DNA from 4 places in the Paenibacillus sp. FSL R5-0470 genome. Region 2 is predicted to be linked to each of the others. Evidence: predicted binding sites of a transcription regulator. Region 2 holds the regulator's gene; each other region holds the start of a gene.
What was found. The regulator Rex, encoded in region 2, represses fermentation and respiration genes when NADH is low (regulators of the CRP and FNR family bind a similar motif). The targets are predictions, from matches to a motif close to TTGTGAAATATTTCACAA.
Positions count from the first base shown of each region.

Region 1: the regulator Rex is predicted to act here: its motif matches at 4,803-4,820, upstream of pflB (formate C-acetyltransferase).
Region 3: the regulator Rex is predicted to act here: its motif matches at 1,564-1,581, upstream of nirB (nitrite reductase large subunit NirB).
Region 4: the regulator Rex is predicted to act here: its motif matches at 4,052-4,069, upstream of MKY99_RS11300 (DUF1641 domain-containing protein).

Region 1 covers NZ_CP150238.1:4,973,968-4,982,227, reverse strand. The annotation lists gene MKY99_RS22115 (carbohydrate ABC transporter permease) at 1-38, shown strand, start outside; gene MKY99_RS22110 (extracellular solute-binding protein) at 171-1,634, shown strand; gene adhE (bifunctional acetaldehyde-CoA/alcohol dehydrogenase) at 2,036-4,657, shown strand; gene pflB (formate C-acetyltransferase) at 4,910-7,171, shown strand; gene pflA (pyruvate formate-lyase-activating protein) at 7,387-8,124, shown strand.
Region 2 covers NZ_CP150238.1:4,706,365-4,714,624, forward strand. The annotation lists gene MKY99_RS20805 (AAA family ATPase) at 1-1,284, opposite strand, end outside; gene MKY99_RS20810 (hypothetical protein) at 1,277-1,819, opposite strand; gene MKY99_RS20815 (DUF5590 domain-containing protein) at 2,228-2,746, opposite strand; gene MKY99_RS20820 (amidohydrolase) at 2,916-4,217, opposite strand; gene MKY99_RS20825 (redox-sensing transcriptional repressor Rex) at 4,204-4,857, opposite strand; gene dinG (ATP-dependent DNA helicase DinG) at 4,989-7,850, opposite strand; gene MKY99_RS20835 (hypothetical protein) at 7,987-8,260, opposite strand, start outside.
Region 3 covers NZ_CP150238.1:4,996,636-5,004,895, forward strand. The annotation lists gene nirB (nitrite reductase large subunit NirB) at 1-1,457, opposite strand, end outside; gene MKY99_RS22170 (hypothetical protein) at 1,676-2,386, opposite strand; gene MKY99_RS22175 (hypothetical protein) at 2,540-2,887, opposite strand; gene ric (iron-sulfur cluster repair di-iron protein) at 3,020-3,715, opposite strand; gene MKY99_RS22185 (hypothetical protein) at 3,970-4,701, opposite strand; gene MKY99_RS22190 (helix-turn-helix domain-containing protein) at 4,952-5,269, opposite strand; gene MKY99_RS22195 (hypothetical protein) at 5,394-5,717, opposite strand; gene MKY99_RS22200 (Gfo/Idh/MocA family oxidoreductase) at 5,743-6,678, opposite strand; gene MKY99_RS22205 (VTT domain-containing protein) at 6,845-7,465, shown strand; gene msrB (peptide-methionine (R)-S-oxide reductase MsrB) at 7,565-8,260, shown strand, end outside.
Region 4 covers NZ_CP150238.1:2,627,184-2,635,443, reverse strand. The annotation lists gene map (type I methionyl aminopeptidase) at 1-148, opposite strand, end outside; gene MKY99_RS11315 (hypothetical protein) at 181-1,101, opposite strand; gene MKY99_RS11310 (SGNH/GDSL hydrolase family protein) at 1,459-2,097, opposite strand; gene MKY99_RS11305 (NAD(P)/FAD-dependent oxidoreductase) at 2,258-3,436, opposite strand; gene MKY99_RS11300 (DUF1641 domain-containing protein) at 3,476-3,919, opposite strand; gene MKY99_RS11295 (DUF2785 domain-containing protein) at 4,128-4,937, opposite strand; gene MKY99_RS11290 (nitroreductase family protein) at 5,233-5,850, shown strand; gene MKY99_RS11285 (hypothetical protein) at 5,958-6,578, opposite strand; gene dnaN (DNA polymerase III subunit beta) at 6,650-7,777, opposite strand; gene MKY99_RS11275 (hypothetical protein) at 7,799-8,134, opposite strand.

The sequences.
Region 1 (8,260 bases), 270 kb from region 2:
TTATGCGTGGGGTTGCTTTGTCGGCAGTGAAAGGATAAGCAATTATCGACGAATTTAACCATGGATCGTAAACATGCACATGAAAGGAATATAAATGCACCTCGTTTGTAAACGGTTTCTAATTTATGATCGATATGTAAGATAATTATGAATTGAAAAGGGGAGTTTCAATGCGTAAGTACTCTAGCGTTCTACTAAGCGTACTTGTAGCCGGATCGTTGCTATCTGCTTGCAGCGGCAACAATAACGGAAACACAGCGGGGAACAAAGGCGGGGAAGCATCTGCTGCGCCAACAAATGCGGTAACGGATAATACAGCAACCGCTACGGATGCGCCAGTGGATGACATTACTCAAAGAAAAGTGACGATCAAGATTCACTATCCAACACCTGATTTGACTGAAATACGAGCACAGGAAGACGACAAAATCAAACGTTTCCAAGAGGTATATCCGAACGTAGAAATCGTTAAAGACGACTGGCAGTACAATGTAAGTGAAATCGGAATTAAAATGGCTGCGAATGAAGCACCAACCTTCTTTAATACTTTTGCTACAGAAGCTAAATTCCTGGTTGAAAAGGGCTGGGTTGCTGACATCACAGATCTGTGGAACAAATATGAATTTAAAGATCAAATTAACACAGTGCTTCAAAATCAATTTATTATCGACGGCAAAGTTTTCGGAGTAACACAAAAAGGTTATGTAACAACCACTATGATCAACAAAAAAATGCTGGATGAAAAAGGCGTAGCCATTCCACCTATGGATTGGACTTGGGATGATATGCTGAATACGGCTAAAGGTGTAGCTGATGCCAAAAAAGGTATTTCCGGTATTGCTCCAATGGGTAAGGGGAACGAATCAGGTTGGAACTGGACCAACTTCCTGTTTGAAGCTGGCGGAGAGATTCAAAAGATTGAAGGCGGTAAGGTTATAGCTACATTTAATTCCGATGCTGGCGTTAAAGCACTGGATTTCTACAAGAAACTTAGATGGGAAGCTAACGCGATTCCTCAGGACTGGGCACTTGGTTGGGGCGATGCTGTAGGTGCGTTCCAACAAAGTCGTACAGCAATGGTAATGGCCGGATCTGATGGCGTTATCGAGCAAGCGTTGAACCAAGGTGGACTGAAACCTGAGGATGTGCTTACGTATCCTATGCCAGCTATGGAAAAAGGCGGTAAGCACACAGGGGTACTTGGTGGTGACTATCTAGTAATCAATCCAAATGCTACGCCAGATGAACAAGAAATGGCATTCCGCTACATTACTTTTGATTATTTCTCTGACAAAGGTTTGGATGCACTGGATGCAATTCTTCAACAACGGACAACCGATGGCAAATACTTTATCCCGCCGCTCTTAGACTACTACTCAGCTGATTCTGAGTTTGGTAAGAAGACCAAAGCGGTTTATGACAAGTACACAAATGTATACCAATATAGCCCTGACATTATGGGACTTTTGGATGGTAAACCTGAAGCTCAATACAACACACAGGACTATTACGCAACCATGTCCAATGTTATTCAAGAGCTGTTCTCCAAAAAAGGAACGGATTCCAAGAGCCAGTTAGAAGCAGCAGCTAAAACAGTGCAAGAGAAATTCTTTGATACGATTAAAGCGGAATAGTTTAATGCAAAAACCGGCTCCTTTGGGGCCGGTTTTTTTGTTGTGAAGATTTATAAATTTATAAATCTTCAGAAATAGTGATAATCAATTGGAAATTATGACGGTGTAGAAAAATCGTAATTGACTGTGATGAAGAGTATACATTTTTGTGCACTGATTTTAGATATATGGAATAAAAAGGAACTAAAATTTTGCTTATTAAAGTATAATTCTAAGATTTAAAGGGTTTTATAGCACATAATATGGTAAAAAGACTATAATATGATCGAATGAAAGCGCTTTGAAAACAAATCAAAAAAACTTTATACTTTGTGAAAGATTTCACTATACAAGGTGGAAATCATGTGATAAGATAAATGTGTAGAGAAAAACAACTAAAAATTGACAGGAGGACGAGGGAGATGGCAGTTAAGAACGAAGTCGCCGCCCAAGTTAAACAAGTTACCGCTGAAGAGTATATTCAGAATTTAGTGGATAAAGCAAAAAAAGCGCATGAGGCGTTCATGGCGCTAGACCAAGAGCAAGTTGACACAATCGTTCATGCAATGGCGTTGGCTGGACTCGACAAACATATGTACCTCGCAAAATTGGCCGTAGAAGAAACTGGACGCGGCGTATACGAAGACAAAATTACGAAGAACATCTTCTCAACTGAATATATCTGGCACGGAATTAAATACGATAAAACAGTAGGCGTTATTGAAGACAACGCTTATGATAGCTTCCAAAAAATTGCTGAACCCGTCGGAATTGTTATGGGTATCACACCGGTAACCAACCCTACATCCACCACGATGTTTAAAGCGTTGATTTCGATTAAGACACGGAACCCTATTATATTCGGTTTCCACCCATCTGCGCAAGAGTGTAGTGCAGCTGCTGCAAAAATTCTTCATGATGCTGCCGTGAAAGCTGGCGCTCCTGAGAACTGTATCCAATGGATTGAAATGCCAACAATGGACAAGACAAACGCATTGATGAACAACCCAGACGTTGCTCTTATCTTGGCAACTGGTGGTTCTGCAATGGTAAAAGCAGCTTACAGCTGTGGTAAACCAGCACTTGGCGTAGGCCCTGGTAACGTACCTGCTTTTATTGAAAAGAGCGCGGATATTGATCAAGCCGTAACGGACATCATTCTTTCTAAAACATTTGATAATGGTATGATCTGTGCTTCCGAGCAAGCTGTTATTATCGAAGAACCAATCTTCGATCAAGTGAAGAAAAAGATGATTGCTAATGGCTGCTACTTTGTGAATAAAGAAGAAGCTGCCAAACTGACTAGTGGAGCAATGAACGTAGATAAATGTGCGGTTAACCCAGCAATCGTAGGTCAATCCGCAGTGAAGATTGCTGAAATGTGTGGCATTCAAGTCCCTGCCGGCACAAAGATTCTGGTAGCAGAACTTGAAGGTGTAGGCACTAAATATCCACTTTCCGCTGAAAAATTAAGCCCGGTTCTTGCTTGCTACAAAGTTAAGAATGCAGATCAAGGTATCGAACGCGCAGCTCAAATTGTTGAATTTGGTGGTATGGGACATAGCTCGGCTATCCACTCCAACAATGAAGAAGTAATCATGAAGTTCTCTAACCGTCTGCAAACAGGACGTATTCTCGTTAACTCGCCTTCCACACATGGTGCGATCGGCGATATCTACAACACTAATATCCCTTCGTTGACTCTGGGCTGCGGATCTTATGGACGTAACTCCGTGTCGCAAAACGTTACAGCAATCAATTTGATCAACGTGAAAAGGGTGAATCGTCGTACCGTGAATATGCAATGGTTTAAAGTACCTGACAAGATCTATTTCGAAAAAGGCGCTACTCAGTACCTGACCAAAATGCCTGATATCACACGTGTCGCAATTATCACTGACCCAATGATGGTTAAGCTTGGATATGTTGAAAGAGTTGAACATTACCTGCGTCAACGTCAAACTCCTGTAGCTATCGAAGTGTTCTCTGAAGTTGAACCAGATCCATCGACAACTACAGTTGAAAAAGGTACTGCAATGATGAACAGATTCCAACCGGACTGCATTATCGCACTTGGCGGCGGTTCCCCAATGGATGCTGCAAAAGGAATGTGGTTATTCTATGAACATCCAGACGCAGACTTTAATGGTCTGAAACAAAAATTCATGGATATCCGTAAACGGGTATATAAATTCCCTAAACTTGGTAACAAAGCTAAATTTGTAGCTATTCCAACTACTTCGGGTACAGGTTCGGAAGTAACATCTTTCGCAGTTATTACCGATAAAACAACTGAACAGCACACTAAATATCCTTTGGCTGACTACGAGTTAACTCCAGATGTAGCTATCATTGATCCAGAGTTCGTATACAGCTTGCCAAAAACTGCTGTTGCTGATACAGGTATGGACGTATTGACACATGCTATCGAAGCTTATGTATCAGTTATGGCGAGTGACTACACTGATGGTCTAGCTATTAAAGCCATCCAACTGGTATTCCAATACCTTGAAAAATCGGCGCTGGAAGGCGACAGAGTAGCACGTGAGAAAATGCATAACGCATCAACACTTGCTGGTATGGCCTTTGCCAATGCATTCTTGGGTATTAACCACAGTTTGGCACATAAATGGGGTGGACAGTACCACACTGCTCACGGTCGTACTAACGCGATCCTTATGCCACACGTTATCCGCTACAATGCTAAAAAACCTACGAAGTTCGCTTCGTTCCCTAAATATTCGCACTTCGTAGCTGATGAGCGTTATGCTGAAATTGCCCGTATTCTGGGATTGCCAGCTCGCACAACTGAAGAAGGTGTAACTAGCCTGATCAATGCTATTCGCGATATGAATAAAAAATTGGGCATCGAAGAATCGTTCCAACAACTGGGCTTTGATCCTAAGGACTTCGAATCCCGCGTAGATTACTTGGCTGACCGTGCGTTTGAAGATCAATGTACAACTGCCAATCCTAAGCTGCCACTGGTTTCTGAGCTTGCTGATGTATACCGTAATGCGTTCTACGGAAGATTTGATAATTAATAAATGGTTAAATAGAGAATAGGATAGTTGTGGACTTAGATAAAGGTGACAAATATCACTCGAAAGGTGATATTTGTCACAGTGTTTTTATAGAAAATAAACTAGAATGTTTATATAAACAACGGTCCCACATATGAAATGTTGATTGTGAAATTTGGAACAACCACATCTTTTGGGGATCACGAGACACGGGATCAACCTTCAAGCCCGCGATCTCTACAAATATAATAAATATAGATGGAGGGATTTAGCATGTCGGTGATTGAAAAAGAAGTAAATGAAGTGAAATCCGGTTGGAGAAGTTTTACAAAAGGTAAATGGTCCAAGAAAGTTGATGTTAACAACTTTATCGCTAGTAACATTAAGCCTTATGAAGGTAACGAAGAGTTCCTCGTAGGTCCTACTAGTAACACAACTGAACTGTGGAAGATTATTTCCCAGCTGAGTAAGGAAGAAAGAGAAAGAGGCGGCGTATGGGATGTTTCCCTAGATACTGTCTCCACAATCACTTCACATGCTCCAGGCTACATTGACAAGGACAAGGAACAAATTGTAGGCGTGCAGACTGACGCTCCTTTCAGACGTTCCATCCAGCCGTTCGGCGGGATCAAGATGATGGTTGATGCTACGAAGGCTTATGGCTTCGAGCTTCCACAAAACATCGTTGACATGTTCACGAACATTCGCAAAACGCATAACCAAGGCGTATTTGATGCATATACACCAGACATGAGAGCAGTGCGTAAATCCGGCGTTATCACAGGTCTTCCTGATGCTTACGGCCGTGGACGTATTATCGGCGACTACCGCCGCATAGCTCTGTACGGTATTGATTTCTTGATTAAAGACAAAAAGCAACAACTAGCTGAGCTTGAAGTTGACTCCATGACAGAAGAAGTAATTCGTTTACGTGAAGAGCTGTCCGAGCAAATTCGTGCACTGGGCGAATTGAAAGAAATGGCAGCTGCTCACGGCATGGATATTTCCAAACCAGCGATGAACTTTAAAGAAGCTACTCAATGGGTATACTTTGGATATCTGGCAGCAGTTAAAGAACAAAATGGTGCAGCGATGTCCCTGGGACGTGTTTCTTCCTTCCTAGACATCTATGCAGAACGCGATATTGAAGAAGGTACTTTGACTGAAGAACAAGTCCAAGAAATTGTCGATCATTTCGTAATGAAACTGCGTATCGTGAAATTCTTGCGTACACCTGACTATAATGACCTGTTCTCTGGAGACCCTACTTGGGTAACTGAATCCATCGGTGGTATGGCTGAAGATGGAACCACTCGTGTTACCAAGAACAGCTTCCGTTTCCTGAACACCCTGTACAACTTGGGTCCAGCTCCGGAACCAAACTTAACTGTACTTTGGTCCGAAAGATTGCCTGAAGGCTTCAAAAAATATTGTGCTAAGGTTTCTATCGAAACTAGTGCAATTCAGTATGAAAACGACGATCTAATGCGTCCATACTGGGGTGAAGATTATGCGATTGCATGCTGCGTATCTCCAATGCGTATCGGTAAACAAATGCAGTTCTTCGGCGCTCGTGCCAACCTGGCAAAAGCTTTACTGTATGCTATTAATGGTGGTAAAGACGAAAAATCCGGAGCACAAGTTGGACCGGAATTCCCAGCTATCACTTCTGAATATCTAGATTATGACGAAGTAATGAAACGCTTCAAACCGATGATGGAGTGGTTGGCTAAGACTTATGTTAACACTTTGAACATCATTCACTATATGCATGACAAATATTCTTACGAACGTATCGAAATGGCACTGCATGATCGCGACATTCTGCGTACAATGGCTTGCGGTATCGCTGGTCTGTCCGTTGCAGCTGACTCACTGAGTGCTATTAAATACGCGAAGGTTAAACCAATCCGTAACGAACAAGGTATTGCAATTGACTTCGAAACTGAAGGCGAATTCCCTTGCTACGGTAACAATGACGATGCTGTAGACAACATCGCAGTAGAATTGGTTGAAACCTTCATGTCTATGATCCGTAAACACAAAACATATCGTGATGCTGTACCGACTCAATCGGTATTGACCATTACTTCGAATGTAGTGTACGGTAAGAAGACAGGTACAACACCTGACGGACGTAAAAAAGGCGAACCATTCGCACCAGGTGCTAACCCAATGCACGGACGCGACAAGAAAGGTGCTCTGGCTTCACTGAACTCTGTAGCCAAACTGCCTTACTCCGATGCACAAGATGGTATCTCCAATACGTTCTCTATCGTACCTAAGGCACTAGGTAAAGACGATGAATCCTGTAAGTCTAACCTGGTACACATGATGGACGGATACTTCCATAATAACGCTCAGCATTTGAACGTTAACGTATTTAACCGTGAACAGCTGATGGACGCTATGGATCACCCAGAGAACTATCCACAATTGACTATCCGCGTATCCGGTTATGCAGTTAACTTCATCAAGTTGACTCGCGAACAACAAATGGACGTAATTAACCGTACTTTCCACGGTTCAATGTAATTTGTTTATATTTATAAAGATCTTTCATTGAGATATGCACTAAAATATTTGCAAGGAATTACCGCTCTTGTTTCAAGGGCGGTAATATCTTGTTCAAGAATCATTAAAATTTTAAATTTTACGGTCGCGATTAAGGAGAACACAGTCTTAAGGGCAGGGATTCTTCTTCGTGAAAGATGGACTGTTAGTCAGTCCTGGAGAAAGGATGACATCCTATGATTAAAGGTCGCATACACTCCTTGGAAACCTTTGGAACCGTTGACGGACCTGGTATTCGATTTGTCTTATTTATGCAAGGGTGCTTGCTGAAATGCCAGTATTGCCATAACCCTGATACTTGGGCTTTAGATGAAGGTAAGGAAATGACTCTAGAAGAAGTGCTTTCGGAGATCGAGCCATATTTAAACTACTATCGTTCATCCGGTGGTGGGTTAACTGTATCCGGCGGAGAACCAACTTTGCAGGCACAATTTGTAAAACAGTTATTTACGGAAGTTAAGAAGCGTTGGAATCTGCACACCACATTAGATAGTAATGGTTATAACGAAGGTGACAAGATTAATGACTTATTGGATGTTACAGACTTGGTGATGCTCGATTTGAAGCATATTGATGAAGAAGCACACATTAAGTTAACTGGTAAATCTAATGATCGGACCTTGAAGCTTGCACGTTGGCTGTCAGACCATAACCGTAAGATGTGGATTAGACATGTATATGTTCCAGGCATTCATGACCGTGAAGAGGACCTTATCAATCTAGGTCGTTATATTGGAACCTTAAATGGCGTTGAGAAATTTGAAATCTTACCTTATCATCAAATGGGTATCTATAAATGGGAAATGCTCGGTAAGGCTTATGAATTGGATGGAGTGCCATCCCCTACGGATGAAGAAGTTCAGCGGGCATACCGCTTAGTCGAAGAAGGTCGTAAGCAGACAGCGTTGGTATAATTTATACCTACATTAAGTGGAGCCGTTCCTTCAGTGATTTACTGCTGAAGGAACGGTTTTTTTGTTATGAGGGACGTCTGATGTCATTTAAAGGGGTAATTTTGTATTTTCGCTTTAAAAAAATGATATATTTACA
Region 2 (8,260 bases):
TAAACCTGACTTCATCATCGTTTCCACAATATTCAGCGCCTGATCGAAATCACCGCGTGAACCTGTGCTTCGTCCACCATAATACATTTCTTCAGCAGCTGCTCCACCAAGTGCAATCATAATCTGATCTTCGAGATAATCTTTGGTGTACAAATACTGCTCTTGCTGAGGATTATGTCGCACATAACCAAGGGCTTGCCCACGCGGAGTCAGCGTAACCTGACTAACGCTTCCGGGACGAAGGAGCTCTGCCATAATGGCATGTCCCAATTCATGAATGGCGACTCTCTTTTTCTCTTCATGATTTGTTTCTCTATCCGTTTTTTCACCCATCATTACCTTGTCAATCGCCATCGACAGATGCCGCTGCTCAACTTTCGTCAAGTCCTCACGCATCATATAAATCGCAGCCTCATTCATGACACTTTCAAGCTGAGCACCGGAAAAGCCATAGGCTTCTTCAGCGATTTTGTCGAGACTCACCTCTGTATGAAGAGGCTTATTCTTCGCATGCAATTCGAGAATCGATTTGCGGCCCTTTTTGTCAGGCATGTCCACTTGAATATGACGGTCGAAGCGTCCAGGACGTAACAATGCTGAATCAAGCATTTCTTTCCGGTTTGTTGCAGCTACCAGCAAAATACGCGGAGTTTCGTTATTATAAATACCATCCATCTCGGTCAATAGCTGATTTAAGGTCTGATCATATTCACGTTGCTGACCGCCTTCGCGCTTACCGCCAATTACGTCAATTTCATCAATAAAAATAATGGCACTTTGTTTGTTCTCCTTAACAGCACGGTTACGAGCATCCTTGAACAAATCGCGGATCCGACCAGCCCCGACACCAACATACATTTCTACAAATTCACTACCTGATGCAGCTACGAATACGGAGTTTGTATAATGCGCTGCTGCTCTGGCCATAAGGGTCTTACCTGTTCCTGGAGGGCCAGTGAGCAGAATCCCTTTCAAAGGACGAATCCCAAATTTACTAATCTCCTCGTGCCGGATCAAAAAATCGAGTGCCTCACGAAGCTCTTGCTTCGCATTGTCTTGCCCACCAATTTCTTCAAAAGTGAGCTTTGAAGGCCCTTCCTTCTGGCGTTTCTTCCCCGCACCAGCGTTCACCGTAAGCCCGCCACGCAAATGAGCAATTATAAGTAATGCAGTAAGCATTCCAGCTGCTATAACAATCGGGAATATATTAATACCTAAAAAAGCCATGAAAATAAACAGCACAGGAATAAATCCGAGTAAAATTTCTTTAAGGTACTTAGGCATTATTCCATACCCCCAAGGTCGCAGGTTTTCGCGGCAGAATAATAAATTTGCTTTCTTTTCCATTACTCAAGCTTACGTACACATTGTTGTCGTCGATATCAGTAGATGCTATCACATCTTTAAATTCCGTATTTTGCTGTTTCAATCTATCAAGTTCTGTAGGTATAATCGTATATTTACGGCTCTCCATGGCTTCAGCTACAGAGAACATCGCTTTATCCCAGTAATCATCCAATAGTTCACTTGAATTTTGCTCCACATCGAGTTTAAGTTTACGTCCTTCAATCACTGATTTTCCTTCTTTGGATACATACGATACTAGATCACGTAAATTCGTGCCCGGCTGCAAATCAAGTTTCAAAGTGACCTCATCGCGGTTAATACTAATATGTGAAGTATTTACTCCCTCAAATCCGGTTACAATCTTTTGGAGCGGTTCCTGTAAAGCAAACTGACGATATAAAAAGAATCCTCCGAATAATAGCATAGCCGACAGTAGAGACGTTATCAGTACAGGTACAAGACGTAATTTCAAGAAACGTCCTCCTCTCAAAGATGAAAAAATGTAAACAGAATGATCCAAAGTCATAGCTGCTAAGAGCTCATCAGAGCCTGACGTTCTACTAACACTGTTCTAATTACAAACAGTAGTATATCACAGGTGTATATACTATATTGAAAAAAAGTGTGAAGATATTTAAAATTTTATTTTTTAATTCTTTCCATTTTATTAAATTTATTGATTTAATTCGACAAAAAAAGGGCTGTTACTCTTAACTAACAGACCTTTTTTCGTATGAATCTTTAAATACCAATACATAAAAACTACTCTTATAGTATATCACAATTCGTGTACTTATAGTATATCAAATAATATGTCATTTTAAAAAACAAGCGAACCATAAATGGTCCGCTTGTTTCTCCTATAATGCTTTTGTTTAATTTAGCGGCTAGGTAAACTGTAACCTTCACCCATTCGAGCCCCATCTGAGAACCGATAAAATTGATAATAATATCGACCGCTTTGTTTATAAAAAAGCTGCCAAGCATACTCCCCGTTATATACTCCTGGCAACAACCGCTCAATGCTGATGTCCGGAAGATCGGCTTTTATAAGGCTACGCATTTTCGCTTCAGAGGTCCCTTTACTTAGTTCTTCAGCATATACTGCGTCGGTTCCTTCAGCAAACTTCCCGTCTACAGTAAAACGTACCCAAACCATCAACTCGGTCCCGGCTTCATTCTTCCCTGTTAAGACCCAGTACACCGCATTTTCATCCCACACGGATTTCTGCGCTTTGGTTACCTCTGTCAGACCAGCACTGGTTTTAGCGACATCCTTAGCGATATCTCGCTCGTTCCATTGATCTTTCATAATATAAGCATAGAACTGGATAAGTCCAAACAGAAGGAGCAGAATCAGAACTGACCCCAGGAGGATCCATTTTTTCCTTTTCTTCAAGGTACAGCTCCCTTTCTAGTAATATATCTTTTTTGATTATATAACACACCTGTGTGTTTATCCAAAGTTTCATATCCAATTCAATGATCTAATTATCAGAAACACAAAAGGCTGTAACTTTGCAATCGCAGAAAGTCACAGCCTTTCAGTTATTCGTTATGATCTTAGACTACCGTTTAAGCAGTCCATCAAATGATTCTTGCGCCTTACGACGGATTGCTTCCTCATCTAGCGTTACACATTCTCCATGTTTTACAACCTGTTTACCATTCACCCATACATGTTCAACATCCTTGGCACTGGCAGAGTATACAGCATGAGACAACAGATCTGTGTGTGGTAGCAAATGCGGCTGGTCTATATCAATCGCGATAAAGTCCGCTTTCATGCCAACAGCGAGTCTACCCACATCATTTAAAAAGATAGACTTTGCGCCATACTCTGTAGCTATACGCAGCGCTTCCGGAGCTGGAACAGCCGTCGGATCACCACTTACACCTTTATGGATGAGGGCTGCAAGACGCATCTCTTCAAACATATCCAGGTTATTATTGCTTGCCGCACCATCTGTACCCAGTGATACCTTCACACCAGCCTTTAGAAGATCCGTAACCCGAGCCACTCCACTAGCCAGTTTCAGATTACTTCCTGGGTTATGAGACACGCCTACATCATGACGAGCCAGTATCTCGATCTCTTCATCATTCAAATGAACGCCATGTGCAACAATAGACGGACGTGTGAACATTCCAAGCTTCTCTAAATGCGCTACAGGCCGAAGTCCGTAATCCACCACATTCTGCTCCACTTCGCGTTTGGTCTCGGACATATGGGTATGCATCGGTAAATCCAAATCATGTGCCGCTTGAACAAACTTAACAAAGAAGTCCGGTGGGCAAGTATATGGGGCGTGTGGCGAGATCATCGTCGTAATTCTACCATCAGCCTTACCATGCCAATTTCGTGCAAAAGAAATCGCTTCCGCAAGCTTGTGATTTTGTACTTCCTCTGGGCATAATCCGATTACGCCTCTCATCAGTACAGAACGAATGCCTGATAATTCGACTACCTCTGCTACTCGATCCATATGATCATACATATCCAAGAAGGTTGTAGTACCACCTTTTAGCATTTCCAGTACCGACAAGGAGGTTCCCCAGTATACATCTTCTCCAGTGAATTTCGCTTCCATCGGCCACATCTTCTCTTGAAGCCACACCTGAAGTGCTAAATCATCTCCATAACCACGAAGCAATGACATTGCCGCATGGCCATGTGTGTTTACCAGACCTGGCATAAACAGCAGACGACTGCCATCAACAACTTGCACATCATCTTCCATTAAAGGCTCTTCTTTTCCTATGTAAGTGATCAAATCATCTTCAATAGTCATATATCCATTCAGAACCGGCTCATCCGTTCCCGGAATAAGAAAACGCCCGCCCTTAATAATCGTTTTACTGCTCTTCATTTCCGGTTTCTTCCTTTCCGTCTTTCAAATAATAAGCAAGGCTTTGCAAATCCGTTGTAAAATCGGCAGCATGAACCCGGATATTCGATGGTGTTTTTAGAATCACTGGTGCAAAATTCAAAATCGCCTCAATGCCAGACTCAATGAGAATATCTGCTACATTCTGCGCTTCTGAATCAGGCACAGTAATGATCCCAATTCGAATACCTTGCTCACGAACCGTCTGACCAAGCTCCTCCATCGGTTGAACGGTAAGAGAGTTGATTTTCCGCCCTACCTTAGGTGCATAGGAGTCAAATATAGCGGTAATCTTCATAGTATCTTTCAGATAAGCATTGTAATTAGATAATGCATGTCCAAGGTTACCGGCACCTACTAAAGCCACATTCAATTGTTGATCCAGCTTCAGAATATGACGGATTTTTTCAATAAGATAAGTTACGTCATACCCGATACCTTTTCTACCAAAATCTCCAAAATAAGCTAAATCTTTACGAATTTGAGCAGGATTCAAATCAAGTTTTTGTCCTAGTTCTTGTGAGGAAACGGTTAATATTTCACGTTTCTGGAGATCATTCAAGAAACGCAAGTACACAGGAAGTCTGCGAACAACGGCTTCTGATATTTTATCCGATTTCATAATTTACCTCCTAATTTAAGTGATATTCTGTTCAAATCCTATCGAAATATCTGCACCTCGTCTCAAGGAAGAGCGGTATTCTTATACCGCCCTTCCTTGTAGAGAGATTAATAAGATCGATGACGTTCTTTTCAAGAAACGCCTCCGTCTTCCAACCACTCCGCTATACGAGGAACCATTTGATCCGTAAGCATATGCTCCATTTTCGGGCCAGGCAACGAATAGAGGAAATACTTCCCATAGTGAGATTCGATCACCCTTGTGTCATACACAATAACAATACCCCGATCTTGCGCTGTCCGTACCAGCCTCCCAAATCCTTGCTTGAAGCGAATAACCGCCTGAGGAACAGACAACTTCATGAACGGATTCTTTTTCTGGGCTTGTAATAACTCAGACTTCGCTTCCGCTAGGGGGTGGTTTGGCGGTTGAAATGGGAGTCTCACGATGGCCAAGCATGTTAATGCTTCACCTGGAATATCTACACCCTCCCAAAAGCTGCTTGTTCCTAACAGTACAGAAGCTGCACTGTCCTGAAAACGGCGGATCAGCTTGCTACGGCTGCCCCCCTCCACGCCTTGACCTAACACCGTGATCTCTTGTGAGGCTAGAGCCTCTTTCAGAGGATCGTAAACCTGGCGTAGCATCTTGTAAGAAGTAAACAGGACAAGCATCCGCCCACGTGTTGTAATAGCTGCTTCTGCTAGTGACTGTACGAGTGTATCGACAAATCGGGCATCGCCTACACTCCCCTTCACACTTGGGAAATCCCGCGGAATAACTAACAGCGCCTGCTCCCGATACTTAAAGGGAGAAGGCAGGAGTGATGTCATCAGACGCCCCTCTTCCGCAGCTTCATTAAGTCCGAGATTATCAATCATAAACTGGAAAGATTTATCCACAGAGAGTGTCGCCGAAGTTAGTACGATACTTTTCTTCTTGTCGAAAAACAGCTCCTTAAGCTGAGTACTAACATCAACAGGAACGGCATACAGCTGTAGCGATTTACTGCGATAATTTCCATTCGCCTCCAGCCAATATACTACATTCTCATCATTTAATCCCATAAAAAACCGTACTTGCTCACGTATAGAAGCTAAATCCTTAAATAAGCCGCTAATATCGGTAACTAGGCTATCTGAGGAAGATTGACCTTCTTGATCTCGCATCTCATTAAGCATTTTATCACCTTTACGGATAATTTCGCTTAATGTCAGATTCATAGTATTCTCTAAAGCAACCAATTCATCCCAATCTTTCGGTTTACGGGTAGGAAGTAGCCGCATGACTAACTGGCCGGCTTCTCCCGCCGCTGCATCGCTGCGTTCCGGCAAGAGGCTGAATAGTTTATCACTAAGCAGATCCCAGGTTTCTTTTACGGTAAGAAGGTCCGGATAGATTCTATCGATCACTCCGCTCCATTCAGAAGCTTCCTCACTGCCTGATGACTGAAGCATTTGGCGAAGTGTAGGAAGTTGGCCATTTCGACTATCCTTATAAAGACGCGATAGTGTATGTGCCACCGTGAAATGCTTCATATGCATGCCTAAATGCTTGCCAGCCACGTCCTCCAGATGATGGGCCTCATCTATTACAAGATGTTCATAAGCCGGAAGTAGTTGATGCCCAGCCTTAACATCTGCGAAAAGCTTAGAGTGGTTCGTAATGACCACGTCTGCAATACCAGCTTCATGCTTAGCCCGATGATAATAACACTTACGGAACCAAGGACACGAGCGACCCAGACAAGAATCGGTATCGCTTGCCACCGTCTCCCAAAAATCTCCGCCACGTCCACTTAGATTGAGCTCTTCGTCATCTCCTGATTCACTTTGTGTCAGCCAAACGATCATCTGAGCCGCAGTAAGCGCATCTTCCCTCGGACTTATAAAGTCTTTTTTATTAATTTTATGTTCGAACTTACGAAGACACAAATAATGCCCTCTGCCCTTAAAAATTGCAGCTTTAAATGGAAAAGGAACTACCTGCGTTAACAAAGGAATATCACGCTCACGCAATTGATCCTGCAGATTAATAGTATGAGTGCTGACCATGACTTTTTCATTAGTTCGTACGCTTTGGTATATGGCAGGCAATAAATAACCAAGGGATTTACCGGTTCCTGTCCCTGCTTCGATCAATAGATGCTTGTCTTCGGCAAGTGCCGTCATCACCTCATTGATCATAATATCCTGAGCTTCTCGGCTTTCATACTGTGGCAAAGTTTCTTTAAGTCGTTTCGTTACTTCATCCATATAATCTGTAAAAGATAAATTGTGTAGTGGATTCTCAGCATGCTCGTCTCGAGGTGGAGCTAATTCATTCCAGTCTCCTACAGCAAGCGCTAATTGACGATAGAAAGTCAGATCACCTTCGGGCTGAAGCGTCTCCGCTTCCCGTTCACGCAGCAGACCATCAAAATACCAACCCAGATCACTATCCTCTTCCGTAAACAGCTCACAGAGTCTCTGAATCGTCAGCAGAGGCAAATCGTAGAGCTCCTCCAGACATTTCAGCAATACAAGAGCAGTTGCGAGTGCATCACTGTCTGCCTGATGCGGACGATCATGCGTCACTCCAAAATGTGCACTAACTGATCCTAGTTGATAGGATGTGAGGGAAGGAAAGCAGATTTTCAGAAAATCAATCGTATCTAAAATCCGCCCTTGAAATGGTAAATACCCACATCGGTCTAAAGCATTTTGCAAAAAATGGAAGTCAAATGCGACATTATGCCCTACAAGCACAACATCATCCAAGAGTGGGACAAGCTCCATCATCATCTCATCCAGCTCAGGTGCATCCTTTACATCATCGTCGGTAATCCCCGTTAGACCAGTTATAAAAGGAGGTATCGGCGTTCCGGGCTTGACGTAGGAACCATATACCCGGGAGATGGACCGGTCTTCTTCTATAATTGCAAGGCCAACCTGGATAATTTCACCCACGGATTGGGTTCCCGTTGTTTCAAAATCAAGCACGGCAAATTTCATTATAATTCTATTCCCTTTCAATTGAGACTCTTAATCAGCATAACAGAAGTTGCGAAAAAAGGCGATGCACACCACTGGTTCAGGGGATGCATCGCTTGAATGAAAATGCGGAATAATAAACCGTAAACGTAATAATTTACAATAATGAAACAAGCTGATTTCCGAAATGAAGCTTACCTCCTCGGCGGCGGCAAACCTCCAAATTAACGGTTGGTTCAGGAAGTGCCGGGTCAAGTTGCAAAGAAAGGCCAAACAGCTCCTGCGCTTCATTGAACCGTTCTTGAGAGGCCCTGATGCAACCTAAAGCGTTATAAACCATTGCCTTCAGCTTGGTTTCCCGTATCAAACCGAGCATATGGTTCAGATGACTCCAAGCAGCTTCCCCCTCCCCTTCCTGCAGGTAAGAGATG
Region 3 (8,260 bases), 290 kb from region 2:
CCACAAATACCTTGCTTAGCAGCTTGCTGGAAACTGTCACCTAAGACAAATTGCAGGATTTGTTCTACTACGGGTTTACAACCACCACAAGAGCGAGTAGCGCCAGTGCATGCTTTGATCTCATCCACATTAGTAAAACCATGTTCAGTAACAGCATCTACGATCGCTTTTTTAGTTACACCATTACAGCCGCAGACAATTTCTTCGTCCGCCATTGCTTCTACGGATGTGCTCTTCTTAGCTCCGCCACCGCAGCAGCCCGTTCCCATAATCTCCGTATAAATCTCATCGGTCATTACCGCGCCTTGTTTTACTAGCTTTTGCAGATTCGCGGACTCCGTTACATCACCGAACAAAACCGCACCGACAATCACATTATTTTTGAGCAAAATTTTCTTATAAGTTCTCTTCCATTCATCTTTGCTTGAAATCACAGTGTGTTCAGGAGAATCCAAAAACTCACCTGCAGAAAATACATCCACCCCAGATATTTTAAGCTTCGTGGAAACAATCGAACCTTCATAAGGCTTGGTATCGCTACCACATAAATGTTTAGCTAGAACCATGCCTTGTTCAAATAGTGGAGCCACCAGTCCGTAACACATACCACGATGCTCAGCACATTCGCCGATGGAATATACATTCTGCATGGAAGTTTGCAAATAATCATCCACCACGATCCCACGATTTACGGAGATTCCGCTATCTTTTGCCAATGTCACGTTCGGTTTGATTCCAACAGCCATTACCACAAAATCTGCAGCAAGCGTACTGCCATCACTAAAACGCAATCCACTTACTCTCTGTTCCCCGCTCAATTCTATCGTTTGTTTGCCCATAGCAAATTTCACGCCTTGACGCTCAAGCTCAGCTTGCAGCATCGAGGAGGCATTCCGATCAAGCTGACGCTCCATCAGATCTTCCATCAAATGAACTACGGTAACATCCATACCAAGGTTCACAAGACCTTTTGCCGCTTCCAACCCAAGTAAACCTCCGCCGATGACAGCCGCTTTGCTGTATTGTTTGGCCGCTGCCAGCATCGCATCACAGTCTGAAATATCCCGGAATCCTACAACGCCCTCTTTATCACTGCCAGGTACAGGTAAAATAAACGAATTCGAGCCTGTCGCAATAATTACTTTGTCGTAGGGGACTATCATCCCATTATCCGTAACAACTTGCTTCGAGCCTTCATCAATTCGTGTCACCGTTGTTCCCGTGTGTAGAGTTATATTATTGTCTTCATACCAATTCCAGTCGTTTAGGATGATATCATTAAGGGTCTTACTTCCTTCAAGAACATAAGACAACATGATCCGATTATAGTTGGGATGAGGTTCACTTCCAAAAACCGTGATGTCATAAGCTCCACCCAGCTTCAATATCTGCTCAATCGTACCTATGCCTGCCATACCGTTGCCGACTAATACTAGTTTTTCTCTTATCGTTGTCATGGTTAGGTGCCTCCTCAAGCTTATGAATACCTGATCAATTTCTCTTCTACATATTGGAATTATACGGTTCAAATTCAAGTCGTCATTGTGATTGCAGTCACTTTAATTGTGAATATTTTCACACTTTAGTCTACTGATAATTGTTAGATAAATTTTCCACATAAAAAGCCAGATTAACGATTCTGAACAACCGTTGATCTGGCTTAATTTACGATTTTTTAGCGTAAAGTCAATAAAATCTCCAATTCATCATGAGCCCTGAGCTTCATATCCATTCCATCATCAAGTAGTTGTTTTCCGTTCACCTTCAGCTTCCATTCTTCATTACTAAGAGGAGTATAATCGTCGACGGAAAGCACCTTTTTATTGTCATCGGCCAACTGTACGCTACTACAGCTTTTGAGCAAATCTCTTACAGTTAAATCCTCTTCAAATAACATAATATACGTATGATGCAAGTCTACTTCAACACTTCCACCGTTCAAGGTCAGCCTTACAGTTTGAAGTGGTGCTTGATGGTCCTTCGACTTCGCGGTGAAGACTAGCTGTGAATCATACCCTACAGTATTATTCCAATCCGCATTCCCAATGATTTGACCGCCCATCTGAAGCTCCCAAACCATTCCCGCCTCTAGCGAAAAATCCTTTACCGAAACAATGCTTGAGTTATCCTCAGCAAATGTGGCAACATTACTACCTTTCAGTAGCTCCATGATCGATATTCCATTTCTATAACTCCCACTAAGTAACCTATCTGATGGTTTAGTAAGCAGTTCATTATCTCCAACCCTTATCGATATTGTCGGTCCCTCTGATCCTGCCACACCATTATTAGCATTACTATTGCCGTCATTGTTAGTAGAGCATCCACCTATTATGAATACAATGACTAATCCTAGCATCAATTTCCACAAAGATCGCATGGGCATCCTGGCACCGCCTTGTCCCGCCTAATGACCATATAGCGTCTCAGGCTTGTAAAGTTATGTATACTGTCTTTTTAAGGATAACTTAAACAAGCCATGTTCTCAAATAAGTAATAACAAGCTTACTTCTAAAATTGACAAAAACTTTTTAAAAAGCTAACCTCTATCCCCCTCTTTTTGCTCATTCGGCGCTATCTCGCATATTCTAGGGGATTTATCCCCCTCTTTTTGCTCATTCGGCGCTATCTCGCATATTCTGGGGGATTTATCCCCCTCTTTCTGCTCACTCGGCGCCATTTCACATATTCTGGGGGATTTATCCCCCTCTTTCTGCTCATCTGGCTTCATTTCGCATATTCTGGGGGATTTATCCCCTTCTTTCTGCTCATTCGGCGTCATTTCGCATATTCTGGGGAATTTATCCCCCTCTTTCTGCTCGTTCAGCCCTATCTCGTAGTCCGCTTTTAAGCAATCCTTCCGCCTGCCTGCCATCCATCTATCCATCAATCGATCTTACCCATATTTTTTACGATCATTTCTTCTATCTTTTTCAACGGAGTTATCCCCATTTCTTTACATTCTATAATTCCCTATAAAAAAAGCCCCCTAAGGGACTCTTTAGCACACTATTCATCTTCACTGAAACCTAGGGAACAATATATTATTCTCCAAATGTACGTGTTCAAAAGTCATACTCTCCAGCTCTTCCAGCCGGGCATATGTCAATCGATAGGTCGTGCAAGCATGCGCCGGTGGAGTGAAATCATCTGTAATACTACGTATTTTTCTCAAAATATCGCCCGCACCATCATGTTCACTCTCCAGCTCAGACAATGACTCACGAAGCGATGTCAGGCCTTCTTCACTAGGATTAGCAGCGTATGTCAACAGCTTAGGAAATTCATCTTCTTCTTCTTTAGCCGTATGCTCAAGTAAATCTTCCTTAAGTGTGTTGAACAAGTTATATAACTCCACCAAATGGGGAGAATCTCCGCCATGCACTCGATATACCTTAGTTACATTTTGGCTAATGAGGGGTAGCTCTTCACGAAGATAACGGTGATGTTTGTTAATAATATGGTCAATTAACTCTTCTGAAGGTGCAGTATTCCAAGCGATTTCCTCTTGGGGTACTGGATACTCTTCGAACAGCTTGTTTAGATCGCCGATGATTATCTCGTGATCCAGACTACGCTCAGCAGCTGCTTCAGCAAGAGGTTTAGCTCCACCGCAACAGAAATCAATCCGGTTTGCTTTGAAATAATCTGCCGCTTTAGGGAACTGCAATACAATATCCCTCACTAGTGCATCTGGGGTAAACCCAGCCTGGATCGGTTGTGCTTGCTTCGAACCCGAAATACTATCATTAAGTTGTTTAGTTTCCATTATAGCTCCTCCTTGGGTTATGGGATTAGGTTCTGAATAAATCTTATCCACTTGTTCACCTTAACCCTGAAAGGAACTTTGACTTGTGATTGTACGCACGGAAATTGTATCTTATTTTTGAACGAAATTGGAGATTGTTGTACATGCAACGTAAACGCAAAAAAGCACCTTTGCCTACAAAGGTGCTTTTTCAACTCAATTTATTGCACATAAGCCTGCATATACGTCCGCTGTCCCTTTGAATCCTTCAAATAAGGTCCCAATCCGGCAAAACGGGAGTGATCCATATAAACACCGGTCATCCATCTGCCTTCCGTCAAGCCACCATTCCATTTAAGGACAAGATCAGGTGCGGAAATCCATTCCTGAAAGACTCGTATATTCTGATCTTTGTATTCTTTACATGGCTTAGACCGCTCAATAAGGTGGAACTCATTAAGATAAGTTGGAACGAAATAAGAGGATATCGTATGCAAATCATCATCGTCAAAAAAAGGCTCGTCGCCTAAAAAGGGTTTGAATAATACGGTATTCTCGTACATGGACCAAATTAAGGCTTGAAGTACCATACTCTGGCGAATGCCGTTATGAAACTTATATTGTCGCCCATGATTCGCCGCATTTACATCTTGTGGAGGTTCCGTGGACTCCAGACAGTGCCGTTCACAACCAATACACTTCCAACCTGTCGGACTTTGAATCCATTTTTGAAAAATAGTCCCACTATCATTGTTTCCTTTGTAGAGTGAAGAGATAATGCTGTAAGGCACGCCAATCCACGCATCCCATAAGGAATCAGGAAGATGGCTATGCAGCATGAACAACGTCTTGTCATAGATGAGCTGTACTTTGATAGAAGCGTTCTCTAGCTCAGCAACATCCTTTTTTCCATACGTTATTTCCCGGGAAAACAGGGTCGTCTTCGTCTTCATCTCCCTCGCCTCCTAATAGTTTTGCTATGCCTGTACTCCAGCTGAGTAGATTTGAGCAAAAACCAATACGCGAGCGTTTCCATTCAAGGATCATACAATGTTTTTCTATTATATTACAATTATTTTTAAACTGTGCAAGTTTTTTTCAAGCATAAAGGATTGGAACAAAACTGTCACTGTTTAATATTTAGAAATTGAAAAGCCCCTTTTCCACCATTCCGGAAAAAGGGCCACAACATCACTGTGAATTTTAGTCTACCCAGCTCTCAGCCCAAGACTGAATCTGCTGCATAACAGGCTGCAATGCACGGCCTTTGTCTGTTAATTCGTACTCAATACGTACGGGTGTTTCTGGGTATACATGCCTAACCAGGATACCCTCACCTTCCAAATCCTTCATCCGCTCGGACAGCATCTTATCGCTCATTGAAGGAATGAGGCCGGAGATATCTTTAAAACGCTTCGGTCCACTCATCAATGTCTGAATAATAAGTCCATTCCAACGTTTGCCTAAGAAAGAGAAGGCTGTTTCAAATCTGGGACACATCGCAAATTGATGTTCTTCCATTGTTCTCACCTCTCACTAGCGAAACTTACTATTAGTTAGTATATATAATATTAACACATTTTAACCATGATGAACATCGTTTACCGAAAAAAGTTCATCTGACTCTATTATTATATCCCCAATGTCAATCCCCCATTGGTCCTTTAGATCCCCTTAGAGCAATCGCTTCAGTTACGATTTGTGCCAAGTCATCATTTCCAAAAAGCGAAAGCACACCCAAAACGGTGTCATCAGAAATGTCCCCCGCTTCCTCCGCGGAAACCGTGAGGGCAAGTGCCTGACGCAAGGCTTCATTCCCTTCCTGCTGCGGATAAGCCTGCAAGTATAGAGCATGTGGATCGAGTCCATTATTTACACACCACTGAGCGAATACAAGAATCATCATCTCTTCTTCGCGCTTATAGCTTTCGATGATCTGTTCCTCCACTAATTTACGGTTATCCTCCATATATTCTTCTCCTTTCTCAGAGACCTCATTCAGCAAGCTGTGCCGCCAGCATATGACTAGGCAGTACCGCTGAAGCAGCAATGCTGCATAGCTCCGGTGTATTTATGTTGCTAAGAAAATTATTCACTACTCCACTAAAACCTCTTCTATCGAGTACAGTATCCCAGCTTCCAAAGCCTTGAATATGCGGTAAGGTATCTTTTTCAAAAAGAATGGCTTTTTCTAGATCCACTACTTCCACCGATCTGCCATTTCCGTGCAGCTCAAGCTTCTCCAAATCCACACCAGCTTCACGAACCATACTGTACATCCCAACTGCACTATCTTTCCAGCCTAGCATTCCAGATGCCTGCAGCAGACGACCTTCACCACTAGAGTGAAGATGACTACGAAGCAGTTCATACTGATCTCCACACAACCACAACAGCAAATCAAGCATATGGATAAGATCATCATGCACGGTTTCGCGGCTGGTGCTTGTCTGTAGCTTCGTTCGATGTTTAATCGCACTGCAATGGCTAATTCCGCCAACTTCTTCAAGCCATTGCTTGGCGGTGACATACATTGGGGCAAAACGGCGATTAAAGCCCACTCCTAGCAAAAGCCCCTTATCTTGTGCTAGCTCTGCCATCCTTCTGGACTCTTCTAGATCATAGGAAAGTGGTTTATCTACATATACCGAAATCCCACGTTCGAGACATTTTGTTACTATATCATAATGAGTAGTTGTTGGGCTATGTACAAATACTGCATCCAGATCCCAAGATAGCAGCTCTTCCAGATTAGTCGTCCCTTTAGGAAAACGGTAGGTATGAACGGCCTGCTCTACCGTTGTCGGTGAATGACTAAGAACACCAACTACCTCGGCATAATCATGCTGAGAGAGCAGTGGTAAATATACTTTGCGGGCTATATTGCCGATTCCTATTATGGCGACTCTTTTACGTTCAGGTACAATCACTGATCTTTCCCCCTCTTATACACTTCAATAACTCGTTCTTTTCTCTTTGTTCTCTACAAATGCTATTATACCTGCTTCTCATTCTCTGACAATTGATCTTTACTTCAATATTTATTCTTTATCCCGTATGATGAGATGAATGAGTGGAAGAAGGGGCATATTATCTATGAAGAAATGGTTCTCGATTATTCTTTATGTTTCGGGTACAATCCTTGCGTTTATCTACAGATATGACATCCTAAGCTGGATGAAAGAGGATCCTAATCTTTTCAGTTCTATAGGGATCGCAACTTTACTTGCTTTGTTTCCAGTTGTTCCTTATAAAGCTGTCATCGGATTCTTCGGTTATGCATACGGAAGTTTAGCGGGTGCCTTGATTTGCTGGCTAGCTACAAATTTGGCTGCCGCAATCCTTTTTGGCGTTGTGAAGTACTTGTTTCAAAGCCAAGCGAGAGCTTATTTAGCCTCCATTCCCGCACTCGAAAAGTTCACAGTAGGCATTGAGCGGCGACCTTTCGCTTCGATTGTCCTAGCACGACTCGTGCCTATCATTCCCCAAACAGCTGTTAACATCTACGCTGGAGCAGCTGGTCTGCCTTTTTGGAGCTATATTGCAGCTTCTGGCATAGGAAAAATACCGGGGATTGCATTATACGCTTTCCTCGGGGATCATCTGTTCCAGGACCCTGTAAGTGCGATTATTGCCATCATCGCCTATATCGCTGTGCTAATTATCGCTGGACTGAGCTTGCGTCCGCGCTCTCAAGAAGCGAAGAATAACCGATAGCGAAAGAACTTATCGGTTACAAACTGGCAGGCAGTTAGTATTTGCTTTATAATTAAATTGTGATCTATTTAATTGCATTATGTGAATGGAGGGATATCAATGAGTGAACATCAGACTAACCATATAAATACCAAGACAGAAAAAGCAACCTTTGCAGGTGGATGCTTCTGGTGCATGGTCTCGCCGTTCGAAGAATTGCCAGGTATCATTAGTGTCGTCTCTGGCTATACCGGCGGTCATACAGTGAATCCAACCTATGAAGAGGTTTGTTCTGAAACGACAGGACATGTTGAAGCTGTACAAATAACGTTCAACCCAGATATTTTCCCTTATAGTAAGTTACTTGAGCTGTTCTGGCAGCAAATTGACCCTACCGACGCAGGTGGACAATTCCATGATCGCGGGACTTCTTACGGAACAGCAATCTTTACCCATTCGGAGGAACAAAAAGAACAAGCAGAAGCTTCCAAGGCAGCTCTGCAAGCAAGCGGTCGGTTCTCTAGTCCGATCGTAACCCCGATTCTCCCGGCAGCCACCTTCTATCCTGCCGAAGAATATCATCAAGGTTACCATCATATGAATCCAGGCCACTACAAACGTTATCGCAAAGGTTCTGGCCGAGAGGATTTTATCGAAACCCACTGGACACATAAAGAGGACAAACAAAGTTTGAAAGAACGTTTAACCCCTCTTCAATATGAAGTCACTCAGAACAGTGCAACAGAATCTCCTTTCCGGAATGATTTTTGGGATCACCATGGAGATGGTATTTATGTAGACATCGTATCTGGCGAA
Region 4 (8,260 bases), 2.1 Mb from region 2:
ATTCCGCTAGAATTTCAGCTCCAATCTTATCAAGCTCCGCTGTTGTCATACCTGGAGTTACTTTCTTTTTCATCTCGGCGATGGTATGTCCTACTACTTTCCCTATGGCTTTTAGCCCTTCTAAATCTTGTATGGTATCACTCGTCATCTATCACACATTCCTCTCACTTCTGGTATGAATCACTTGTCTAACTTCTGAAATGCACTTCCATTCCACTGAAAAATATCTTCCATCTGTTTACCGGCTACATTATCGTAATAACTTCTCTTGAAGCTATGATCATCCACTTTATCAAGCTTTATCGAATACCCCTTAGGACTGCTGATAAATAAATCAGAGCCAAGTTTGATCCCTAATTCCTCTATAACGTTATTTTTTCTAAGCGTAAATAGCTTGTAGAAGTAACCGTTACTGGATCCGTACTGACCTATCGTAAAATCCGGATCGCCGTCGCCATTATAGTCCTCAAACTGAATTTGAAAAAAATCATTAAATATTATGGGATCCTCAAAATGTTCACTGAGTGGAAAGCTATTCAAAGTTCTCCCTTGATTATCGATAAGAACAAGCCCAAACCTGCCACTCCAATTCCTTCCCATCAACGGACCTGGTATTGTCCAATCCTCACTGTAGGTTCCATCTAAAAGCTGCAGATTCAAGAATCCAGTTCTATTAGTTAAGGGATAGAGATCATTATGTGATATCGTTACTGGACCTGTAACCTTAACAGAAGACTCCAGCGACTCCGTCTGTTCTATGTTCGCCTGATCTGCTGTTCCATAGATGAGTTGTCTTATTTGATCTGCGTTTTTCACCGGAATAGAGTAGCCCTGACCACCATTCTCAGCTGTAGTAAATAAACCTTTATAGCCAAGTTCATTACCTATTGCTATGTAATAATCCTCCGAGTAGCCATCACCATAAACAAGTTCCATTTTAAATTCAGGGGCCCAATCCAGCTCCCCCGATAATTTATTGCTCTTGTTCATAGCCTCCGAAAGCGCCTTAATCAGAGCGGAGTCCTTCAGTATTAGGGTCTCAAAATGTTCGGGTCGATCAACTTGGTTCTGATCACTAGTTGTTACAGGAGTTAAAGACACTCCGGCGATCCACCTTGCATTGATGAAGCCCACATCATTCTTACACCCGCTTAAAAGAGCAACCAAGAACAAGGGTACAACCCATAGTAATTTCCTAATGCGAACCACCTCCAAGAAAAGAAACATAACCCAATTATAACAGCGTCCATAAATTTAAAGAAATCGACTTTCCGAACCGTTACAAGCATAAACGCCTTCGGCGTCCCTATAAGGACGGCAAGTGTTTAAGCGAGAAATATAAGGATAATTTATAGCATGGAGCATATAAATTCTTATATTTTAAAAAAAAGACTATAACCTGCTCCTTTAATGAGTGGTTCTAGTCTTATAAAATCAAGTAAATATGTAGTGATATGATCAGACGATTAAGCTTGAATTGCCTACCGTCTTAAGCCAAGCCTCTGCAATAAGTGCATGGCCCGCAGGTGATGGATGTACTCCATCCGGAGCCCAATAAGCAGGCTCTGCTTTCACGGATGCCGCAGCAAACAGGCCATCCAACGGAACAAGTAATGCACCATATTCACGTGCCAATTCACGAACAATGTGAATTTTAGGGTCCAAATCCTGGCGCCAAGTTCTACGATCTTCTGGGACAGGCAACACAAATGGCTCGATTAAGACTAAATTAGCAGCCAGCGAATGCTGCGTGCGTTCGATCAGGTCACGATACGCAGCTTCAAATTGTTCAGGCGTTGTTTCCTGACCAGAATCAAAGCGGCGCCAAGTATCGTTAATCCCAATATATATGGACACCCACGTCGGCTTCAGATTCAGGCAATCCTTCTCCCAGCGTTCCTGCAAATCTACTGCACGGTTGCCGCTAATTCCACGATTATAGAACGTAAGATTCTTCTCAGGATACAAATGCCCCAGACGAGCGGCGATCATCAATGCATAACCTACACCAAGCGATGAAGCATCATCATAATTACGACCCCAATCCGTTATGCTGTCGCCTTGAAACAGAATGACATCGTTTTGTCGGAATAACATCACGTAATCCTCCCCTATTTTCCCCTGTTAATATTAGCCAATATAGTATATCAAAAATGAATACTACGTACTAGGACAATCATTAACAATTCATGGTAGAAACCACTAGAGATCAACAAAAAAACCTGCTCAAATAAGAGCAGGTTTTCCAAAAATACAATCAATAAGCTAAGCTAAACAATCCTTTAATGTGGGACAAGTAACGAATATTACTTGCTTCCTTCATCAAGGTTGCAGGCAATCCTTTTAGCGGAGTTGAGCTAGCACCAACGATGGCTACACCGTCTTTACGGCCTAAGCTCGCAAGCGTCCCTGAGTTGATCGGACTAAAGGATTCAAATGATTTATCCTTCAAGTATGCATAAAGATTGTACCCGATCAATTCGCCCATTTGCCAAGCGATTTGTGCAGTTGGTGGATATGGACGACCATCTTCGGCAAAGACAACGGCGCTGTCACCAGCAACGAATACGTCTTTGTGTGATGTGGATTGCAAGAATTCATTTACCGTTGCACGACCACGGTTCACTTCAAGACCGGACTCACCAATCAGTGGATTTCCTTGTACGCCGCCAGTCCATACGAAGGTGTTAGCAATAATTTTTTGACCATCTTTCAAGTCAATGACATTATCCGCTACATTCGTAACAGGTAGTCCTGTCAAGAATTGAACACCACGTTTTTCTAAGCTTGCCACTGCGCGTTCGATCAATGCATCTGGCAATACTGGTAAAATCTTAGGACCTGCTTCAACCAGCATCAGTTTAATTTCTTTAGGATCCACGCCATATTTCTTAGTGAGTGTTGGCAACACATCAGCGATTTCACCAACAAGTTCAACACCTGTTAAGCCACCGCCACCGATTAGGATGCTTGCATCCGCTGGATTTTTAGACTTCGCATATTCACGGATACGCTCATCAATATGACGATGAATTCTGTTAGCATCTGCTGCCGATTTCAAAACCATACTGTATTGCTCAAGACCTGGAATGCCAAAATAAGCCGTAGTGCTTCCAAGACCCACAACTAAAGCATCGTAGGACAATGTCACACCATCAGATAGTGTAATTTGTTTGTTCTCAACAGAAAAAGAATTCACCTTTGCAATTTTCAGGTCGATATCTTTACCTGCAAAAAGCTTAGCTAATGGCATAGCAACAGCACCTTCTGCAACACTACCCGCTGCAAGACGATGCAATTCTGTAATAATTTGATGTGTAGGATATTGATTAACGACTGTAATTTTAGCTTCGTCCTTCTTCAGGTACTTGCGTACAGTTAAGGCGCTTAGTAGACCACCATAACCTGCTCCTAGAATGACAATATGTTTAGACATGATGTTTCCTCCGTCCTTACGAATGAGATATAAAAAATATTATTTCTGTTGACTGCGTTCGCCGGCAACTTGAAGATAAGCATTTACGAAACGGAAAAGCTTCTGTGCTTGTGGATCTTTCATCATCTTCATAAGACCAAATACACCGATCACATCGCTATTTTCATTCGCACGATCTTGCGCTTCGATCACTGTAGCTGCCATATTCTTCGCCGAATGCACCACTGGTTCAGCAAGTTCTTTAATTGCACTTACCGTATCACTTTTCAAGACTTCATCCGCAGCAACAGTTTGAACAAAGTCATATGACTTTGTGAGCACGCCGACAAGCTCTGTTAATTTTGGCAACTGTTCCACTAAGACAGTTAACGACTCCTGAACTTCAGGCTTCAATAGCTGCTCTAGAACATTCATTTGTTCTTGAGTGACAGCTAATTTTGGTGATTCTTGCTCAGGTTGTGTTTGAGTGATTGTTTCTGACATATCCGAATCTCCTCTGCAAATAAGCTTTGCTGCTTAATAGTAATAAAAAAATAAAAACTTATAACGCCATATTTCTATTATAGCACTTATCAAGTTATAAATGTCACAAAGTTTTTGATTTTTTCTAAAGTTTTGTGATTTTTATTACATTAAAATAAATTAGTCATAATTTTCGATATTATTTATACATGCATAGATGATTAAATGCTTATTGTGTAAATTCATTCAAATTCATCTCCGCTTTCAATAAAACCTCGTCCATTGCCGGATTGTTCTTTAATGGTAGCAATCTAAAATACAGAGAACGAACGAAATTTTTGGTGTTCACACGAGCAACGTACTGGCCGCGGCTTCTCGGCCACCCCCCACATTGCTCCAAGTTGCGAATCCAGTCGACAATAGATTGTTGTGGAAGTAAATGATGATCTATCATTGTAGCTACAATCGTAGCGATCCGTTCATCTTCTTCGTCGCTAAATATGTGCTGATCGTTGTAAAGCATCCTTTGGATGACTGCCAAAACCTCTTCCCTTATTGCAGCATCACTCTCCGAGCAGAGTACCAGTTCATCCAAGGCATCTGCGCCATGGGCTGCAGCATGAGCCCAACCTTCTTCAGGCATAAATCCTCGTAAATCCTGTTCTTCCTCATAATATCTAATAAGCGCTTCCTTCACATTTGTAAACTCTGCGCTAGCTAAAAAAGCCTGTTCCCTATGCCGCTGAAGAATCAGCGCAACGATCAGTACCGAAAACGTTCTTGTGAACACAGCCTGATCTTCTTTGCTGCCAATGTGATAAAACAAATGCTGCTCGTCAAGGAGAATCAAAAGTAGTTCACGAAGCTCCGCATCACTAAACCATTGTTTCTCGTTAACCCATTTGTAGAAGGTGGAATAGATCAAGTCATCTCGTAGCTTCGGCTGTGGATCTCCTATGTACTCAAGCATCAATTTCACATAATCCCTTAATTGCTCCCCACTTCTAAGCTCGTAATCGTTCTCTTCAATTCTTTGCAAGTCAATTATCAACTGCTCTCTAGTATCGTTCAACATTCCCACCCTTTCATTAATAAAAGCAATTAAATTTTTCGTATCCTAATATCCTAATTTACATCCCAATATTTTACAACATAGTAATTATTATTCGACATTCCAAAGTACTTAGAGAGCTGAATGTAAATGAAGTGAATTTAATCATTGACGAATATAATTAACTGTGCTATTTTGAGTTAGTAACTAATAGTTAGTTCATTTATAAATATCACTTATTTATAATTAACAAGCAAATACATAACATATGGAGGAATAACTCATGAGCGCTTTTACAGATTTGATTGAATCCCGCAGGTCTGCTATGAATTTTGTTGAAGGGGTGAAGATCCCTCAGAATGAACTTGAGGAAATGTTCTCTTACGCCAGATTGGCTCCATCTGCATATAATCTTCAACATGCCAATTATAAAGTGGTTTCTGATGAGAATTTAAAAGAAGAGATTCGTAAAGCGGCTTACGGTCAATATAAAATCCACTCCGCCTCAGCGGTAATAGTGGTACTCGGGGATAAGAATGCTTATCTGAAAGCCCCAGAAATCTTCGGAGGACTTAAAGCTTTAGGGGCTATGAGTCAAGAGGATTATGATGCAGAGATAGAAACGATTAACAATGCATACAAAGGAAATGATGCTTTCCAAAGAGATGAGGCTATTCGGAATGCTTCTCTGTCTGCCATGCACTTCATGCTGATTGCCAAAGATAAAGGCTGGGATACCTGCCCGATGATCGGCTTTGATCCGGAAGCGATTCAATCCACTTTAAATCTACCCGATCATATGGTACCGGTTATGCTGATCACTATCGGAAAAGACAAGAAACATAAAATCAGACCACGTGGCTATCGTAAACCGGTCAATGAATTCGTTGAATTTATCTGAGGGTTATTGGAAGATATCGATAGATATAACAAAAGCGTTTCATCCGATATTTGAAGTTCGGATGGAACGCTTTTTTACTAAGGATGTGGAACTTAAATCTTTCTTCACTACTTAGCATACTGAAGAATTGCAATTGCTGCTCGTTCCCGTCGTTCGGCGTTCTCACTAACAAGAGCTTCCTTCAAAATATCGAGCGCCATTGATAATGTCTCTTCATCCACATGCATTCGATTACTCACCGCTTGCTCTGAAACAGAAGAACCTGTAATCCACAGATCCACACGAGCACTAGGCATCGGCCCCTTATACTGTTTGACCACTCCACTATCGCTAAGAAACTCTTTTATCCCTGCGTTTAGATCGGTTATAGGAAGACTTTTCAGCCAAGTTACACCACGTCGATGGCATGTACCGATGTCTGGCGCGTCAAATAATTCATTGTAAAAATAATCGCCTAGATCTCCTAGATGTACCCAATCGCCATCACACACCAGCACATAATCGCCATCCTGCATCGTATGTACGAAGAGTTGAATGGCTTGTATATGTTTTGTAAGCTCCAACTCACTGTATTGGTATGTATGAATCATCCGATCACGGAGCTCCACTTTACTGATGTTCTCCAAATCCCCTATTCCGGGATATCCGATACTCACATAATTATCCTCTAAAAATGCAGTGATTCGTTCGGTCCCAAGCGGTTTTGATCCCATCTGAAACAGATTCATAGATCATTCCTCCAAGTAATTAATATAATATTTTTTCAGCAAAGAGAACTCTACTTAGCAAGCTCATATGTCTATCCTCCATCCTGCGTCCTCATTGGTGTAATTAAAAAAAGTGTGGACGAAGTCATGTCTACAGGCTGTATCACCAGTGGTCTTTCTTTTCCAGCAAACCTTATTCTAAGCGTCTCACTATCGATCGCCCGAAGGATGTCTCTGAAATATTTTCCGTTAAAAGCTACTCGAAAATATTCACCTTCTAGATACTCCAATGGAATCTCCTCTTTTGCCTCACCTACGTCGGCGGTCCTGGATATTAAATGAAGTATACCGGAGGGATATACACCGAGCGTTACACTTTCACCAGCCAATATAGCAATACGTTCAACCACACGCAACAAACGCTCTGTCTTAACGATCACTTCGGATATATATACTTGTGGAATTAAATTATCGACATAGGGATAAGTGCCCTCAAGTAGCGCAGACTGAACCCTCAAGCCATCAGAAATAAATCTGATTTGTTTCTGACCTATCTCGATTTGGATGCTGCTGCCCTCATCATCGTTTATTATTTTTAAAAGATCCTCAAGGGTGCTGCCCGGTATAATAACATTTAAAGGACTTGCTCCGTAATCTTCTACGTTTTCAACAACATGCTGAGCGAGGCGGATGCCATCAGTGGCGACTACGCGAATATTTTGATTATCTATTTGAAGTGAAACACCTGTGAGCACAGGTCTTGTTTCCAACGAAGAGACCGCAAAAACCACATGTTTAAATATTTGCTTCAAAAGTGTGTTCTTCATGCGTATCTTTTGGGTGTTTGGATGATCCACGTAATGGATTCTCGGAAATTCTGCAGTGTCCATCCCGCATAAACGAAACTGAGTATTGCCCGATTGGATATTTAGAATCAATGTCTCTGCGATTTCCAGCCTAATTAATCCAGGGTCAAGCTTGCGGATGATCTCATAAAAATAACGTGCGGGCACTACGATCTCACCTGGTTTGTGTACAATCATCGAATCCATCTTCACAGGAAGCTTATATTCAATGGTCATTCTTATATTGCTGGCTGTTAAAGTCAGACCCTCCGCTTGCGCCTGAATATGTATTCCGGAAAGAACACGGGAGGAACTATTCGCGGATATAGCTTTTAAGACTGCTTGTAGTGCTGTGCTAAGAGAATCTTTTGACACATGGATTAGCAAAGACCTCACCTAACTCTCCTTAGATTCCTTTGCAAAATGTGCCTCAATAATGTTCCGAAATACCTGGGAGCGAGATACGTTCTGTTCCTCACAGGCCTGCTCTATCTCCTGCCAGATGTTTTCTGGTAACGTCAAAGATACCTTTTTAGTTATACCGGTGCTTTTTCTGCCAGCCCCTTTCCGAAGACCTCCCCTCGTAAAAAGAAACCCTAACTGCCCATCTTTAGTAGCTACGCCTACCTTAACTTTATCCTTAGAGCTGCTTGTGATATCGCTTGTGATTTTAGAATAGAATTCACTTAAAATTTCATCTCTGTGTTCGTCTTCGAATTTATGATCACTCAATCCTCACACCTCATAATTTGAATTTAGTAACTAAAATCAATATATCCACTATTTTCATAATACCATACATGCCAATAATCCACCACCATTCTAGACACAAAAAAAACACCCCATAGATCGGAGTGT